2 regions of the Sporosarcina sp. P29 genome follow, and region 2 is predicted to be linked to the other one. Evidence: riboswitches for the same ligand, from Rfam matches in the RefSeq annotation. Region 2 holds a riboswitch; the other holds the start of a gene.

Region 1 (9,033 bases), on a different contig from region 2:
GACATATCGCCAATTTCGTCATTATTTTTGATTTTCACTTCTTCTATAGCAAAGTTTCCTGCCGATACTTCAGCCAGCGCATTTGTCATTCTGCCTACCGGACGACTAATCAAACGATTGATGATCGTCGTGATTACTACACTTCCAATGATTCCTAATACAATTAAGATAACCATTAGCATATTAGCGCTTTTAGTATAACTCGCCACTTCTTTTTCCAATTCTTCTTGCTGTTGTCTCTGATAATCCGTCATTTGATTGATATTATCAGAAATCGTTTGTTGATAACTTGCTCCATTCGTTCCAATCACAAGCGCTTGATCATCATTTCCTGCACGTTTCTCTTCTATTATAGAAAGTAGTACTTTATCGTATTCTACACTCGCTTCCCGAATAGATACCAATGCAGTCTGCATAGTGTTGTTACTAAGGATTTTTTCCAATTCAGTTAAGCGGTCTTCTATACGTAATTGAGTTTCTTCTAATTCTTTTATGTAAGATTCTGAACCATATAACATAAATCCTCTGATATCTTTCGCTAAATTATTTTGATCGCTTTGTTGTTGCTCTAGCAAAATAACTTTATGCATTCGATCGTTAATTAAAAATGAATACTTTTCGTTAACACTCTTCAATGCTAGGAACCCTATTGAACCGATAATAATGATGATAATGACCAGACTCATAAATCCAATCCATAACTTTTTTCCTACTGTGAACTTCATATTCTACATTCTCCCTTATTCAATTATCAATATATGCATGTATTTGGTATGCACTTCCAATTATACTCCACACTATTCATATTCGTACAGGTATATTTAGCGTTCCTATTAAAATAAAGTATTCTGTATATAGGCTTAATGATTCACATACGCATCTCCTATTATAGTTACTTGGTTACACTGAATATGTAAGTAAGCATAATTAATATATCTTTATACACTACAAATACAATAAGTAAATCTGAGGATATACTGATCAAAGCTAAAATTGACTTTAAATAGTCTATTAATGAATTTCAACTTATGTTAAACATCATCGTTGTTACTAAGAATCTTTTTACAATTCTCTTGATTATTCAGTAAAAACCCGCATAGTATGACATAATTTTTTTCTTTCGTCAGAATGGTATTTTTTTCGCTTTTCTAGTATACTAGAATATCATGACCCTTGAGAGATGTACTCAAGGTAATTTTGCATTTCTACATAAATACACAGTAAATCAGTAGTATAAGAATGAAGTGGTTAGGATGTGTTACTCGTGTCAACAGAACTTTTTATCACAACGGACTTTCAACGCCGATGGGTCAATGAATTGACTGAGGCAGGTCCGTTTTTCAGCAGCTTTTCAGAACGATCGGATGAGCTCTCAAAATTCCCATTAGAGAATATAGAAAAGCTTATCAATATGGGCTATACGACACTAACTCTACCTAAAGAGTTCGGGGGTGCGGGTACCACAGTAACGGACATGGTGCTCTTCCAGGAGACTATTGCTCGTTTCGATAGTGCTACCGCTCTTGCCATTGGTTGGCATCAAGGAGTCGTTGGGGAACTGTATGAGAATCGTAAGTGGACGGAAGAACAATTAGCTCAGTTCAGTGAGGCAATTCAGCAAGGTGCCCTTGTGAATCGCTCCGTCACTGAAGCGCAAACCGGTAGCCCTACACGTGGTGGCCGACCACAAACAACAGCTGTACGCACTAATAACGGATGGATGATTTCAGGCGAAAAGACATTTACGACTATGGCACCTGCCCTTACCCATATCCTCGTGTCTGTTTGGATTGAAGAAAAACAAAAAACAGGTTTTTTCTTGTTACCAAGTGATACAGCGGGACTTTCCATCAGAGATACTTGGCATATGATTTCCATGCGCGGTACAGAAAGTCAGACACTTGTACTAGATCAAGTGGTAGCAACGGATGATCAGTTAGTCGAAGTAAATGAAGCACCACGTGGCAACAACCAAAACGGCTGGCTTCTTCATATTCCCGCATGTTACATGGGAATTGCCCAAGCGGCACGTGATTACGCGGTACACTTTGCATCAACTTATCAGCCAAACAGCCTCAATGAGCCTATTGCTTCCCTTTTCAGTATTCAAACACAAATCGGGAAGATGGATTTAGAGCTGATTAAAGCACGTCATTTACTTTATGATATCGCGAGAATTTACGATGATCCTGCTCGTCGAGTTCATTTACAAAATGAACTTGGCGTAGCTAAATCCATTGTAACGAATAGTGCGATAGAAATTGTTAACTTAGCAATGAGGATTGTAGGCGCAAAAAGTTTGGAAATGTCGAATCCCCTTCAACGATATTATCGCGATGTGCGGGCTGGTCTTCACAATCCGCCGATGGATGACATGACGATTACAAAGCTGGCGCAGGCAGCAATTAGTGGGCAACAATGATTAAACGTCTACTCGTGAGCGGTTATAAAGCCCATGAATTAGGTATTTTCAATGAAGACCATAAAGGTATTCCTATCATCAAAAAAGCGTTAACAGATCAATTGCTATCTCTTCTAGACCAAGGACTCGAATGGGTTATAGTCAGTGGACAGCTTGGAGTGGAAACGTGGATTATTGAATGTGTGTGGGAGTTGCAAGAAGACTACCCGAATTTACAATACGCAGTCATTACACCATTTCTTGATCAACAGTCGAAATGGAATGAAATAAAGCAAGAAACATATGAACAAATCATATCACTTGCAGATTATTCAGTGAGCCTGACCAACAAACCGTATGAAGCACCTTGGCAGTTTGTAGAGAAGAATAAGTTTCTACTTCGAAATTCGGATGCTTTATTACTTCTATATGATGAAGAAAATGAAGGTTCACCGAAATTCCTTAAAAAAATGGCGGTACAATTAGCCGAGACAACCAACTATGAGTTATTGTCTATAACCGCTGATGATTTACAACTCATCGCGGAAGATTTACAGCGAGAACAATGGGAATAATAAAAAGCGAAATGCCAAAACCGGCATTTCGCTTTTTCTATTTGAATTTACTTAATTACCTTTAAAACTTGCTTAAATTCATCTGTCCCTGCCTTGCCAAGCAACTCATACAAAGCTGTTTCCACACACGTACCTGAGACACCAAGATGTTTCATCTTTTGCAAGCCAATCATTTTATTAGCTTCTGTTCTGGAAGTGACTGCATCTACTACTACTTCTACTTCATAGCCATGCTTCACAAGATCAGCCGCTGTCATGTAAACGCAAATATGCGTTTCAATTCCCGCAATTAATACTTGCTTTCTTCCCAGCTTCTCCAGTTGATTAACAAATTCTTCATTACCCATTGCGCTGAATGTCATTTTTGCAATCGGTTGCTGGCCTTCAAGCAAGTTCGATAACGTTTCAGTAGTCGGACCTAGACCATCAGGGTATTGTTCTAGCCATAGAATCGGCACATCCAATACTTGTAATCCTTTAATCAGTTTTTCCAGGTTATCATGCAATTCCTTACTTTCATTGACGATTTGTGCGAGCTTTCCTTGAACATCTACTAGTACGAAAACCGTTTGATTTGTTTGCAACACGTTTTATTCAACCCCCTTTTCTACATTCCTGCTAGTATAGCATGTTTGCAGATTTATTAGAAAACATCCATCTCTGTTTAGATACGTAAAAAACCGACTCTCTTTCGTTAGTGAAAGAGAGTCGGTTTGGAATGGTTATTAGTTTTGTACTGTCGCTTTTTGTTTTGCTTTTGCTTTCGCTTCAATACGTCGAGCATGCAAGATTGGCTCTGTATATCCACTCGGCTGTTCTACTCCTTTAAAGATCAGGTCAGATGCAGCTTGGAACGCGATGGAATCATCATAGTTCGGTGCCATCGGCTGATACAATTCATCATCCGCGTTTTGCTGATCCACTACTTTTGCCATTCGCTCCAACGTTTCCTCTACTTGTTCTTTCGTACAAACGCCATGACGTAACCAGTTTGCAATGTGCTGACTCGAAATTCGTAATGTCGCACGGTCTTCCATTAATCCGACATCATTGATATCAGGAACTGTTGAACACCCTACTCCTTGGTCGATCCAGCGAACTACATAACCTAGGATTCCTTGTGCGTTGTTATCTAGTTCCGATTGTACTTCTTCAGCAGACCAGTCCGCATTAGGTGCCAATGGAATATCAAGGATACCATCGCGGTAATCAATTGAACTATCGATTCCGGCTTGTACTTCTTTAACATTTACTTCATGGTAATGCAATGCATGCAAAATGGCAGCTGTTGGTGATGGAACCCATGCAGTGCTCGCTCCCGCTTTTGGATGAGCGATTTTCTGTTCAAGCATCGCAGCCATTAAGTCAGGCATAGCCCACATTCCTTTACCAATTTGCGCGTGTCCAGGTAGACCCGCTCCTATTCCTACTGCCACGTTTGCAGATTCATAAGAAGATAGCCATTCAGATGTCTTCATATCCGCTTTGCGAATGACTGGGCCTGCTTCCATAGATGTATGGATTTCGTCACCTGTACGATCAAGGAATCCAGTATTGATAAATGCAATACGCTCTTTCACTTCGTTAATTGCAGATTTCAGATTCAGTGACATTCTGCGCTCTTCATCCATAACCCCAATTTTAATCGTATTGCGCTCAACACCTAGTAGATCTTCAATACGATCAAATAGTTTGTTTGCAAATGCCGCCTCAGCTGGACTATGCATTTTCGGCTTTACGATGTAAATGGATTTGTGAAGCGAGTTTTTAAACTCTGCGTTTTCTTTAAAGTTATGCGTAGCAATCAAAGATGTAAGAACACCGTCCAAGATGCCTTCAGGTACTTCGTTGCCATTTTCGTCGAGGATCGCATTGTTAGTCATTAAGTGTCCTACGTTACGTACGAACATTAATGAACGACCACGCAGCGTCAACTGCTTGCCATCACCACCAGTATACGTACGATCGGCATTTAGTTTTCTTGTAACTGTTTTACTACCGCGCTTGAATGTAGATTCCAAGTCACCCTTCATTAGACCAAGCCAGTTACGGTATACGCCAACTTTATCTTCAGCATCCACTGCGGCAATCGAATCTTCACAGTCCATCAACGTAGAAAGTGCCGCTTCAAGTACTAGATCTTTCACGCCCGCTTTATCACTTTTACCGATTGGATTATTCTTGTCGATTGCGATTTCGATATGCAACCCATTATTCACTAACAATACAGCAGTCGGCGCGTCTTCACTGCCGTTATATCCAACGAACTTGGACTCATCTTGCAATAGAGCTGTGTTACCGCTTTCAAGCGTCACTTGAAGTTTACCTTCTACAATTTTATAAGCTGTTACGTCTGCATGAGAACCCTCAGCTAAAGGTGCTGCTTGATCTAATAAGTTCTTGGCAAAATCAATAACCTTCTGTCCACGAATCGGATTGTATTGAACACCAGCTTCAGCACCCGCTTCATCACTAATTACATCCGATCCGTAAAGTGCATCGTATAGACTTCCCCATCTAGCATTCGCTGCATTTAATGCATAACGAGCATTATCAATCGGTACTACTAATTGTGAGCCTGCTTGGTTTGCGACTTCATTGTCAACGTTAGCTGTTGTCACTTTGAAGTCCTCAGGAACTGGCTCTAAATAGCCAATCTCTTGTAAAAACTCTTTATATTTAGCGAAATCAATCTCGCCTTTATTATTTTGGTGCCATTCGCTAATGGTCTTTTGCAATTCATCGCGTTTTTCTAATAGCGCTTTGTTTTCAGGAGCAAGTTCATGAATGAGCGAATCAAAGTTTGTCCAAAATTGTTCATTTTGAATTTCTAAGCCCGGAAGAACTTCTTCTTTAACGAAGTTATATAGTTCTGTTGCGACTTGCAATTTACCTACTTTTTCATAGTTTGTCATGGATAAAAGCCACCCCTTAATATTTTTTGCGCTATTCTGTTGTATAACATATAGCGATGAACACCTATCATCGTCTAGTATTCGGCAACACCCCATAGCCTGTCGATCAAAAATCGACACATAAAAGACCAATGACTTCTTCGATTGAAGACGTGTTAGTACATATCATACCTAAAGTCTAGTATACTTTCAACCGAATTGTGAAAATTTCCACATCATTGCTATTTGGATTTAATACGTGCTATTTTCAACAGTTATATAACAGTAGAGCTATTATTCCGTTTCATTATTTAAGTTCACTATTTTTTAAAAAAGTAGCCTTGATTAAATTCTGTTAGCAAGTTGACACACTATTTTGCATGTGATAGCTTTAGAGACAATCATCTGAATTGAATAGTTTGAAAAGTAGGTGGAATGAAAATACTTTCATTTCTTAAAAGGGAATCCTTTTCTCGGAGCGGTCCCGCCACTGTGAAGACGCTGATGCGTCCAGCCAGACACCTGCCTATTTTTCATGACGCTTAATCCTACGGTGAATAGGGAAGTGTTAGACAGACGCAGTCTATAAACGCATGTTATTTATAGCATGTTATTTTATATGTACTCGCATTTCTAACATTTCCCCTAGAAATGTTTTTTTATTGCAAAAAAATTCAAGGGGGAAATTATCCATGGTAAAAAGCAGCATAGCGGGCTATCCCGTAATAGGTGAAAATCGTGAATGGAAACGAGCACTTGAGGCATTTTGGTCAAAGAAGATTTCAGAAGATGAGCTTCTTCAAACAACGAAAGAGATTCGCTTAGCGAACTTGAAGAAACAGCAAGATGCTGGGGTTGATGTCATTGCTGTAGGCGACTTTACATTGTACGATCGCGTACTGGATACGTCTGCGATGTTCGGAATTATTCCTTCACGGTATAACTGGAAAGGCGGACAAGTTTCTACTTCGACATACTTTTCGATGGCTCGTGGTAATGATGAGGCAGTCGCTTCCGAAATGACAAAATGGTTCAATACGAACTATCACTATATCGTGCCAGAATACGAAGGTCAGCGTTTTGAACTGACTGAAAACAAACCGCTAGCTGCTTATCGTGAAGCAAAGAAAGAACTAGGTATTGAAGGTAAACCTGTTCTACTTGGCCCCTATACATTACTTAAATTATCTAAAGGGTTTGAAGATAAAGATGTACCATCCATCATCCTACAACTGATTCCACTTTATCAAAGAGTACTAAAGGAATTACAGGATGAAGGTGTACAATGGGTTCAAATCGACGAGCCAATTCTATGTACATCGATTAGCTTAGATGAAATGAAGACCGTTACAGAAATTTATTCACAGCTGACGAAGAATCTGAATGGACTGAACATTCTTCTACAGACATATTTCGATTCAGTAGAACATTATACAGAAACAATCGCGTTACCAGTTGCAGCGATCGGTCTCGATTTCGTCCACGGACGCGAGAAAAATTTAGAATATCTGAAGCAATATGGTTTCCCTGGAGACAAAGTGCTTGCAGCAGGGATTATAGATGGACGAAACGTATGGCGATCAAATTTACATGAAAAACTAACATTGGCTGAAACTATCCATCAGCAAGTCTCACTTGATAAATTGTGGATTCAACCTTCATGTAGCTTGCTCCACTCACCTGTGACGACTCGCTCGGAACAGAAACTAGATCCAACTATCTTGAACGCATTAGCATTCGCCGACGAGAAGTTGCAAGAAATAAAAGCTATTCAAACAGCTCTACAATACGGAAAAGAAAAATTCACTAATGTATTTGAAAACAGTGAAGCAGCATTGACTGCATTTAACGCCCTTCCCGCACGCAATAATAAAGAAGTGCGTGAAGCGACTTCCGGAAGTCTACTCTCTGATAGTAAGCGGAATCTTCCTTTCGCGGAGCGTAAAGTAAAGCAACAGGAAAAATTCCAATTGCCGCTCCTTCCCACTACTACAATCGGTAGTTTCCCACAAACACCAGAAGTACGGGCTACACGGAATAAATGGAGAAAAGGCGAAATTACGAATCAGCAATACAAAGACTTCGTTCATGCTGAAATTAAAGAATGGATCGATATTCAAGAGGACTTGGGACTTGATGTCTTGGTGCATGGTGAATTTGAACGTACGGACATGGTGGAATATTTCGGTGAAAAGTTAGACGGCTTTGTCTTTACTGAAAAAGCATGGGTACAATCCTACGGTTCACGTTGTGTTAAGCCACCAATTATCTTTGGAGATGTTGCGTTCACGAAGCCAATGACTGTTGAAGAATCTGTTTACGCGAAATCTCTTACTGATCATGAAGTAAAAGGAATGCTTACGGGCCCTGTAACCATTTTAAATTGGTCATTCGTTCGTGATGACCTGTCCAGAGAAGAAGTGACAAACCAAATCGCACTTGCTTTGCGTAAGGAAATTGAAGCGCTTGAGGCAGCTGGTATTCATATGATTCAAGTCGACGAGCCAGCACTTCGCGAAGGTCTTCCATTGAAGGAAACTGAATGGAAACACTATCTAGATTGGGCTGTTAATGCATTCCGCGTATCTACTGCTTCAGTGGAGGATACGACGCAAGTTCATACGCATATGTGTTATTGTGATTTCAACGACTTTATCGAAGCGATTAGCGCACTGGATGCAGACGTAATCTCTATCGAAACTTCACGTAGTCACGGCGACTTGGTCGAGGCTTTCAATGAGTATCATTATGACAAAGGAATCGGTCTAGGCGTCTACGACATCCATAGCCCACGCGTCCCTGCAGTCGAAGAGATGACGGAAATTATCAACAAAGGTCTTGAAGTTCTCGAGCCTAACCAGTTCTGGATCAATCCGGATTGTGGTTTGAAGACGAGAAAGCGCGAGGAGACTGTTGCAGCATTGAAGAATATGGTGATTGCGACTGTACAGGCACGAGAAAAGTTAGGCGTAGTAGCGGTAAAATAACGAATTTAAGACAGTTCAAGAAATCAACACGATTTCTCGGACTGTCTTTTGTTCGTAGCGAGATGGATATAGAGCAACATGTATAGGAGTTCATGATGGGTTTTGCGCTACACAGGGACTAGTTAGAAGACGCCACCCCCTTGCAATGTCAGTGGGTGATGTAAGTACCCTCACTT
Region 2 (9,033 bases):
ATGGCAAGTGAGCAAAACTCAAAACCAAAGTTAGGCTTTACAATAATAAAAAATGATCCCACAGATGGACATAAAGGGTTTGGCATAGGTTCGTTGTCGCTAGAAAACATTTCACCTGTGATCATTGATGTAGAAGCAGGTACAGCACAAGTGGAAATGGGTGCTATGCATGCTCGAAGTGATACGGAGCGAGGTATTAAGTTCACCAAGGACCGCAAAGATTCTGAAGGTGGAAAGCCGTACTGGTTAGTTTGGGTGACCATTGATTACCGTGAGGAAGGACCGTATTATGCAGGAATTACAGCTTGTGAAATGGTAGTTAACCGTGAAAAGAGACGTGGCTATAAGCTACTCGCTGACCACGTCAACCGCATGGACAAATCATTGAAACGTCAAATTATCGTAGACGATATGGACGATCGTTCGAAAAAAATTCTTAAAGACTTTCTGAAGTCGCATAACGCAGAACTGTGGGAACGTAGTACACCTGAATTACACGAAGGTTTGCGTACGGAGTAAGACGTAAAAGAACATCATTGAAAAGTATAAATCTCGTCAAATACGTCAAAAATGTGACAAATTGGATTACGTCCTCTTTGAGGTTGAATGTCTGCAACAAAGGAAGTAAACTAAACATACAGCTTTGCGCTGTAATCTAGGACACCCGCTATGTAGACAGTCGTTTGATGAAACCACAAACCCAAGCAGTGCGGATTCATTCGATCCCTGCATAACGGTCAAAAAGCCTCGCTCTCCGCGGATACGGAGAACGAGGCTTTTTTAATGGGGATTTTTGGATTCACTTTATTTGTGGCGCTTATAGTTCGTGTCTATTCGCTCAATCGCGACGGCTGGTTGCTCAATGCGAGTGGTCAAGCGCTCTATCTCGAGACGAATCCGCTCAATCACCCTGGCAACGTGCTCATAGTTCGTCGTTATCCGCTCAATCGGGACGGCTATCCGCTCTATGCAAGCAGCCTTCCGCTCATTGTCGTCTGCCTCTAGTGCTCAATTGCCTATGCGCTCAATATTTCGTGTACTCGCTCATTGTTGATGCACGACCGCTCTATGAGGAGAAATGTCCGCTCTATCTTGGTCTGTATCCGCTCATAATTACGGGGTATGCGATCAATCCCGCCGCTCACCCGCTCATAACTCGAAAAAACCAAATCACTCCACATTACTCAAAAAACGAAAACGGGAATAAATCCATTTTAGAATTTTGCTCTTCTCCTGAATTTTGTTCTCGCAACGAGCGATCCGTACATAACTTTTTCGGGACATCTTTATCCTTCACATAGACCAATCGCTGCTTCGTGCATTCATTGACCGCAATTCCGCCAGTTTCGATATCGACAACGACGCTTTGGACACCAGAAGGGGGAAGGAATGGTTGTGGCGCCGTTCCTTCATGCGCAGCCTCCATGAAATCAATCCAGACTTTTTTCGAGACTGTTTTATCTTCTAAATCCTCCAGTTGTTTGCCGCGATCGAAGCCTGTCCAGATGCCCGCTGTTAATGTGGGCGAGAATCCAATCAAATACTGATCCGATATCGTCGTTCCAGACTTTGCCGCGTAGGGCCGCGTTTGTTTTGGGCGCATCGACAAACCTGTAGAAGTTAAATAATCATTGAAGACAGGGTCAAACATTCCAGTCATTAAATGCGTCAGCACAAACGCGTCTTGTTCCGACATTGCTTGCTTCGGTTTCTTCGAAGGATGCTCATAGATCAGTTTTCCGTTCGCATCTGTAATCGATAGAATCATTTGAGGCTCGACTTGTTTTCCTTTTGACGCAATGCGGTTATATGCTGTCGTCATCTCGAACAGTGTCACATCGGAAGTTCCAAGCGCGACCGCAGGGGATTCAGGAAATGCGACATCAATGCCAAGTCGCTGCGCCATTTTCGTATACGGCTTGTAACCGACTTGCTCAAGCGTTTTGACTGCGTAAATATTATCCGAAATCGCAATTGCTTGTGCTAATGAAATCGGTTTCGCCGCAAACTCTCCGTTAATATTGCTCGGCTCATAGGTCGAACGACCATCATCATACGTAAACAGCGTCTTTTCGGCTGTCATGAACGTTAAGGGGTTCATCCCTTTTTCCAGCGCTGCTGCATAGAGAATCGGCTTCATTGCAGATCCTGGCTGACGTTTCGCTTGAGTCACACGGTTAAAGGAACTATCGCCAAAATCCACTCCACCGACCATCGACGTGACAAATCCGGTGTCTGCAGCCATGGAAATGAATCCAACTTGCAGATCATTTGCAGGCATTGCTTGTTGGATGGCTTGTTCAGCTGCTTGTTGGTGCTGCTGATTCAACGTCGTTCGGATTTGCCAGCCACCTTCCGCAGGTACTCGGCCTTTCGAAGCAAGGATGTCTTCCGCCTGTTGCCACGCAGCATCCAAAAAGTAAGGTGCCACTTGCTTCATGTCTTTCCAACTCTCTGTCTGCAATACGATACGTTCTTCCACCGCGCGTTCCTTTTGCGCAGTTGAAATATAATCATATTCCTCCATTTGATCGAGTACGAGAAGTTGGCGGTTGCGTGAATTCTCTGGGTTATCTAGAGGTGAATAAATGGAAGGTCCTTTTGCGATAGCTGCAATCGTAGCGGCTTCTTCCAATGTCAGCTCTTTCGCGGCTTTGGAGAAATAAAATCGACTAGCCGCTTCCACGCCGTACATTCCATGGCCAAAGTAGACAGTATTTAAATAACCTTCCAAAATCGTATCCTTGTCATAGAAAATTTCCAGTCGATAGGCAAACAGCGCCTCATGGATTTTCCGTGTCCAAGACTTTTCGTGCGTCAAATACAAATTCCGCGCATATTGCATAGTAATCGTACTCGCACCTTGCGCCTTACTCATCGTTTTTACGTCTTTCAGAACTGCACCCGCAATTCGTTTATAATCAAATCCATTATGCGAATAAAATTGCTTATCTTCGGTTGCTACGAAAGCGTCCGAAAGAAAAGGGGACATATCGGATAGCTTCATCCAATAACGTCTATGTTGTGAAAAATGATCCCCGATCTGATGCCCGCTATGATCGAGGAACAATGAAGCCTTTGGTACGCTCAATGAAGGAGCGCCAAGTACTTGAGCATATATTCGAAGGGCGATTAAGACCGTTACGATCGCGGCTATGGACGTGATCGACAGGGATAATGCAATCTTTTTCCACTTTTTTCGATTGGTGGACTTTATATAATCGGTACGTTTCATTGCTCATCACATCCCGTTCCATTCAGTATCTTTTGACAGTATGGGACGGTTATGGCCGGATTAAACGGCTCACAGGAAAAGTTTAGACGTGTAACATTGAAACTAGTGCCGGAAGAAGTGTATAATGAGTGAATCTATTTACTTAAGGCGGTGAACGAATGGAAGCGCCAAAAATGCAAGTTCAGCTCCGTTCCGTTATTCAACATCCAGAACAGCAAGCAGAAACGCATACGATGCAAGCGACTGGAGAAATCATTGAGAAAAAAGGGCAGGCCTACTTATTGTTTGAAGAACGATTAGAAGGAATGCCAGCAGTTCGAACGACCGTGAAATTACATGCCGAAGATGCTTTCATCATGCGTAAGGGCGGCGTGCAGATGCGATTGCCGTTCAGACAAGACGATGTTCGTTTTGGCACATACGGAAATGGCCCTGCGGTTATGGATTTAGCCGTTCGTACGAATCAACTGGAGTGGGTACCTGGACGCTTTACGGTAGCGTACGACTTACATTCAGACGACAGTTTATTAGGGAAATACCATTTGACAATAACCTACTCGGAGGTAACACAATGAATGCAGTAGAGCAGATTCAACATGAGATTAAAGAAGCATTGCACCAAGCGATTGAAAAAGCACAACTAGTCGAAGGTGCAGATATTCCAGAAATCAAACTGGAATCACCAAGAAGTAAAGAAAATGGAGACTATGCAGCGAACATTGCGATGCAGTTGACGAAACTAGCGAAAAAACCACCACGTGCAATTGCGGAAAGTATTCTAGAGAACTTGGATACGACGAACACCGCAATCGACTCCATTGAAATTGCTGGACCTGGTTTCCTCAATATCCGTTTGAAAACAGACAGTCTTGGAGATATCGTAAAATCTGTCCTGGACCAAGGAGCAGACTACGGACGTTCAGACAGCGGACAGCAACAGAGAATCCAAGTTGAATTCGTCTCAGCGAATCCAACAGGAGACTTGCACTTAGGGCACGCACGCGGCGCTTCCCTTGGAGATTCATTATGTAATATTCTCGACAAAGCTGGCTATGACGTAGCGCGCGAATACTACATCAATGATGCGGGTAATCAAATAAATAACTTAGCGTTATCTATTGACGTTCGGTATTTCGAAGCGCTTGGATTAGAAAAAGAAATGCCTGAAGATGGCTATCGTGGTGCAGACATTATCACGATTGCAAAAGGCCTCGTCGAACAATACGGCGACAAGTATGTCGATGTTCCAGAAGAAGAGCGACTTGCATTTTTCCGCGAACACGGCTTGAATATCGAATTGGATAAACTAAAGAAAGACTTAACGGACTTCCGCGTTCATTTCGATCACTGGTTCTCGGAAACGTCTTTATATAACAATGGCAAGATCGAAGTCGCGCTCAATAAACTTCGTGAAAATGGTCACGTCTATGAAGAAGACGGTGCCACTTGGTTCCGTTCCACTACATTTGGCGACGACAAAGACCGTGTACTGATCAAACAAGACGGTTCATTTACGTATTTAACACCAGACATCGCCTATCACCAAGATAAACTGAGTCGCGGATTCGATAAACTCATCAATATTTGGGGAGCAGACCACCACGGATATATTCCACGTATGAAAGCGGCAATCCAGGCACTTGGTTATGACCGCGATACGCTTGAAGTAGAAGTGGCGCAAATGGTTCAGCTTTATAAAGACGGAGAAAAGTTCAAGATGAGCAAGCGCACAGGAAAAGCCGTCACACTACGTGAACTCGTAGAAGAAGTCGGCCTAGACGCTGTACGTTATTTCTTCGCGATGCGCTCAGGCGACGCACAAATGGACTTCGATTTAGATTTGGCAGTATCCAAATCCAATGAAAACCCTGTCTACTACGCACAATATGCGCACGCGCGTATTTGCTCGATCTTGCGTCAGGCGAAAGAGCAGAACGTAGAAGCATCAACAGAAAACGTCACGCTATTGCAAGACGAGAAAGAGCTAGAGCTACTAAAGAAACTCGGAGACTTCCCGAAACTAATTAGCGACTCAGCTCGCATGCGCGCACCACACCGTGTGACGACGTATATTCAAGAGCTAGCAGCTAGCTTCCATAGTTTCTATAATGCGAACAAAGTGTTGGATCCTGAGAACAAGGATCTTTCCGAAGCACGCTTGGCTTTAATTACAGCAACGAAAACGACGATTGCGAATGCGTTGAAATTGGTAGGCGTCGAAGCACCTGAAAGAATGTAATATATTGAAAGTGGCCAAGCGGGATTACTGCTTGGCTTTTTTGTTTTCGCTTTTTGAGGGGAAGTGGAAGAGCAACGTTTCGCTGCGTTCCAGGCGGACGCGTTCGGGAGGGCTCGCGGCAAGCCAACCAGGTCGCTGTGCTTCCTTCGGTTGTCTAGCCTGTCGAGCTGATCCTCCCCGAGTCGCCGCCTCAAGTACAAAGATGTGCTCCTAACGCTTCGCTTTTACTCGCAAAAGCCGTCCTCCGTAACGGCTCTCACTTCGCTTCACTTCACTGGTGTCCTTTCTTGAGTGTGAAAGTGAAGTTCAAGGGCACACCTCGTGTTTTCTTGTCATATCGAGAAGGGGATGTAATTGATGCGTTGCGTACTTATCTTGTTGAAAAAATGAATATGTCCAAAAAGTTCCAATGACCCTAGACGCATCAACAATTTAAAAGCGGTTAAACCTGTCAACACAACAAAAAGTAGGGAGTGAGGCGGAAGCAGGGGGCGACTCCCAGAGGATCAGGTCGACAGATGAGACAACCAAAGAGAGTGCAACGAACTGGTTGGTTCATCGCGGCCCCTCAGGAAAGCGTCCCCCTGCTGGAGCCTCACTCCCAAACACGTTTCAATCTCTCCCTATCCCCTGTACAACCACCGCTATTATCGCTATAATAAGTCATAATTACATATCTTCTGAAAAGGTTCTCGAAACTTGAGATGAAATGCGAAATCGGTTCAAATCCGATGCGGTCCCGCCACTGTAAGTGCCATGCACAAGCCAGGTCACCTGCCTTTTTAGAAAATGAAGTTCCGCAGCAACCTACGAGGATAGGTACAGTGGAAGAAATCATGCGCTGATTTCATCCCACTTAATCCTTCGAACTATCGGAGGCTTTTTTCATGTCTGCGGCTTGCGTAATGCACCACATATATTAGAGGAGGAACACACATGAAGAAGTTTTGGCAACTGATGCTGACAGCAATGCTCGCGGTACTACTACTCGCAGCATGCGGAAGCGACAGTAAAAAAGAAGAAACACCGGCAGATGAAAATCAGTCTGGCGAAGAATCGAAAACAGAACAACAATCAGCGGATACAACGAGTTATCCATACACGTTGACAGATGCAACGGACGAAGAAATTACATTTGAGCAAGCGCCGGAAACTGTCATTTCATTAATTCCAAGCAACACGGAAATTTTATTCGGTATTGATGCAGGGGATCAAGTTATCGCAGTAACAGAAAACGATGATTTTCCTGAAGAAGTCACGGAGCTTGATACAGTAGGGGACTTTACGGTCAACGTAGAAAAAGTCATTTCATTGCAGCCAGAAGCGGTATTCGCACATGAAATGATGATGGGTTCGAATGAAGAAGGTTTGAAACAAATTCGTGACGCAGGCATCCCGGTAATCGTCGTACCGAATGCAGGAACTTTTGAAGAGACATATGAAACGATTGAACTGATTGGTCAAGTCATGGACAAAAATGTGGAAGCGAATCAAATCGTTGAAGATATGAAGACAAAAATTGCGGATATCGAAAAGAAAGCAGCAGACATCACAGACAAGAAGCGCGTGTTTGTTGAAAACTCTGATGCACCTGAAATCTATACACCAGGAACAGGAACATTCCCTCAGCAATTCTTGGATATGATCCACGCTGAAAACATCGTCACAGAAGAAGGCTGGATTATGATCAGCCCTGAAACGATTGTCGATGAAAATCCGGATGTGATTTTGGCTATGTATAGCTATATTCCGAACGTCGTAGAAAATATTAAAACGCGTGACGGGTTTGATGCGGTGACTGCGATCAAAGAAGATCAAGTCATTCAACTGGATGAAGATATCACAAGCCGTACAGGTCCACGTTTGGCTGATGGATTAGAGCTGTTTGCGAAAGCAGTCTATCCTGAGGTATTCGGTGAATAAAACCGCTCTCGCCTATGTCGTGTCGATTGCCACATTGCTTGTGGCGATCTGGCTCGGCGTATCGATCGGTACAGTAAAAATACCAATAGAGACGCTATGGAATCAATCGGATGCGACTGCAAGTAATATTTTGTGGAAGATCCGTATGCCACGTGTGTTGCTGGCAGGAATCGTCGGTGCATCACTGGCTATTTCAGGAGCCGCTTTCCAGGGGCTATTGAAAAACCCATTAGCTGATCCTTACACCCTCGGAGTGTCATCCGGTGCCTCTGTCGGCGCCGTGATCACACTCTTTTTTGGTATTTCGTTACCGGTTCTTGGCGCATTCACCTTACCTGTATTTAGTATGATTGGTGCCGCATTGACGATGTTTCTAGTAATCGGTTTTGCTCGACTGGTCGACCGGTCCATGAAAATGGAAACGATTATTTTAACAGGAATTATTTTTGGTTCATTTCTCGGCTCCGTGCTGTCGCTAATGATCGCGCTAACGCAAGAAGAACTCCGTCAGATTGTCGGTTGGTTGCTCGGTAGCGTATCGATGCGTGGCTGGAATTATATTGTAATGGTCCTACCGTTTTTCATTATCGGCTCATTCATGCTGTGGCTCAATCGCCGCGAATTGAACGCTTTATTATTCGGTGAAGAACGTGCGCATCATCTCGGAGTTAATGTCAAACAGCGTAAATTAATGATTTTGCTAGGTGGTTCGGTATTAACAGGTTCTGCTGTTGCTGTATCTGGAACAATCGGCTTCGTCGGCCTAGTTGTCCCTCATATGACACGCATGTTATGGGGCTCCGATCACCGTCACGTATTGCCTTTATCGTTATTTAACGGTGCATCGTTATTGATCATTTGCGATCTCGTAGCACGAACTATTATTACGCCGGCTGAATTACCGGTCGGTGTCATTACAGCATTCATTGGCGCTCCGGTGTTTGCCTATATCTTTTACAAACAACGTAGAAAAGGAGCGATGTGAAGATGTTGCAAGTGGACAATTTATCGGGAGGCTACGGCAAGGAACCGATTGTGCGAAATGTGTCGTTCCACGTGGAAAAAGGAGAAGTTCTCGGGATTTTAGGGCCGAATGGTAGCGGGAAATCTACGTTACTGAAAATCATCTCGGGGATTTTGCCGAAACAAAGCGGTAAAGTGATGATTGCAGGTAAACCTTCTGGCGCCTATACCCAGAAGCAGTTCGCACAACAAGTGGCCGTCTTGCCACAGCTTCATGCGCATGCCTTTTCCCATAGCGTTAAAGACACCGTCGCACTTGGTCGTTACCCGTATCAATCGGGGATTTTCTCGAGTTGGTCGGAGTTGGACGAGCAAGCAGTGCAGGAAGCGATGAACCATACAGGTGTCACGCGATATGAAAATACCGCGATTGAATTATTATCAGGAGGCGAGCAACAACGCGTATTCGTTGCGCAGGCACTCGCCCAGCAAGCACCTATTTTATTATTGGATGAACCAACGAACCATCTCGATATCGCGCATCAGCAGCAATTGCTCGATACGATACGCAATCAAGCGCGACAGAAGGGGATCACGGTCATCTCAGTATTTCACGACATCAATCTGGCCGCTCTCTATTGTGATCGTTTGTTGCTGTTGAAGAACGGGGAAG

What was found. A riboswitch is a leader RNA that binds a small molecule or an ion and turns the genes downstream of it on or off. The one in region 2 is predicted to bind cobalamin.
Region 1: linked by a shared signal. The riboswitch ahead of metE (5-methyltetrahydropteroyltriglutamate--homocysteine S-methyltransferase) and the one ahead of CSV68_RS14475 (ABC transporter substrate-binding protein) in region 2 are both predicted to bind cobalamin.

Annotation. Positions count from the first base shown of each region.
Region 1 covers NZ_PDYX01000001.1:326,505-335,537, forward strand. The annotation lists gene CSV68_RS01545 (methyl-accepting chemotaxis protein) at 1-725, opposite strand, end outside; gene CSV68_RS01550 (acyl-CoA dehydrogenase family protein) at 1,265-2,422, shown strand; gene CSV68_RS01555 (SLOG family protein) at 2,419-2,976, shown strand; gene CSV68_RS01560 (hydrolase) at 3,024-3,563, opposite strand; gene CSV68_RS01565 (malate synthase G) at 3,702-5,891, opposite strand; cobalamin riboswitch at 6,282-6,414, shown strand; gene metE (5-methyltetrahydropteroyltriglutamate--homocysteine S-methyltransferase) at 6,563-8,857, shown strand.
Region 2 covers NZ_PDYX01000023.1:31,065-40,097, reverse strand. The annotation lists gene CSV68_RS14495 (YwhD family protein) at 1-519, shown strand; gene CSV68_RS17085 (hypothetical protein) at 784-1,005, shown strand; gene CSV68_RS14490 (transglycosylase domain-containing protein) at 1,181-3,235, opposite strand; gene CSV68_RS14485 (YwiB family protein) at 3,394-3,810, shown strand; gene argS (arginine--tRNA ligase) at 3,807-5,474, shown strand; cobalamin riboswitch at 6,144-6,270, shown strand; gene CSV68_RS14475 (ABC transporter substrate-binding protein) at 6,411-7,397, shown strand; gene CSV68_RS14470 (FecCD family ABC transporter permease) at 7,390-8,382, shown strand; gene CSV68_RS14465 (adenosylcobinamide amidohydrolase) at 8,385-9,033, shown strand, end outside.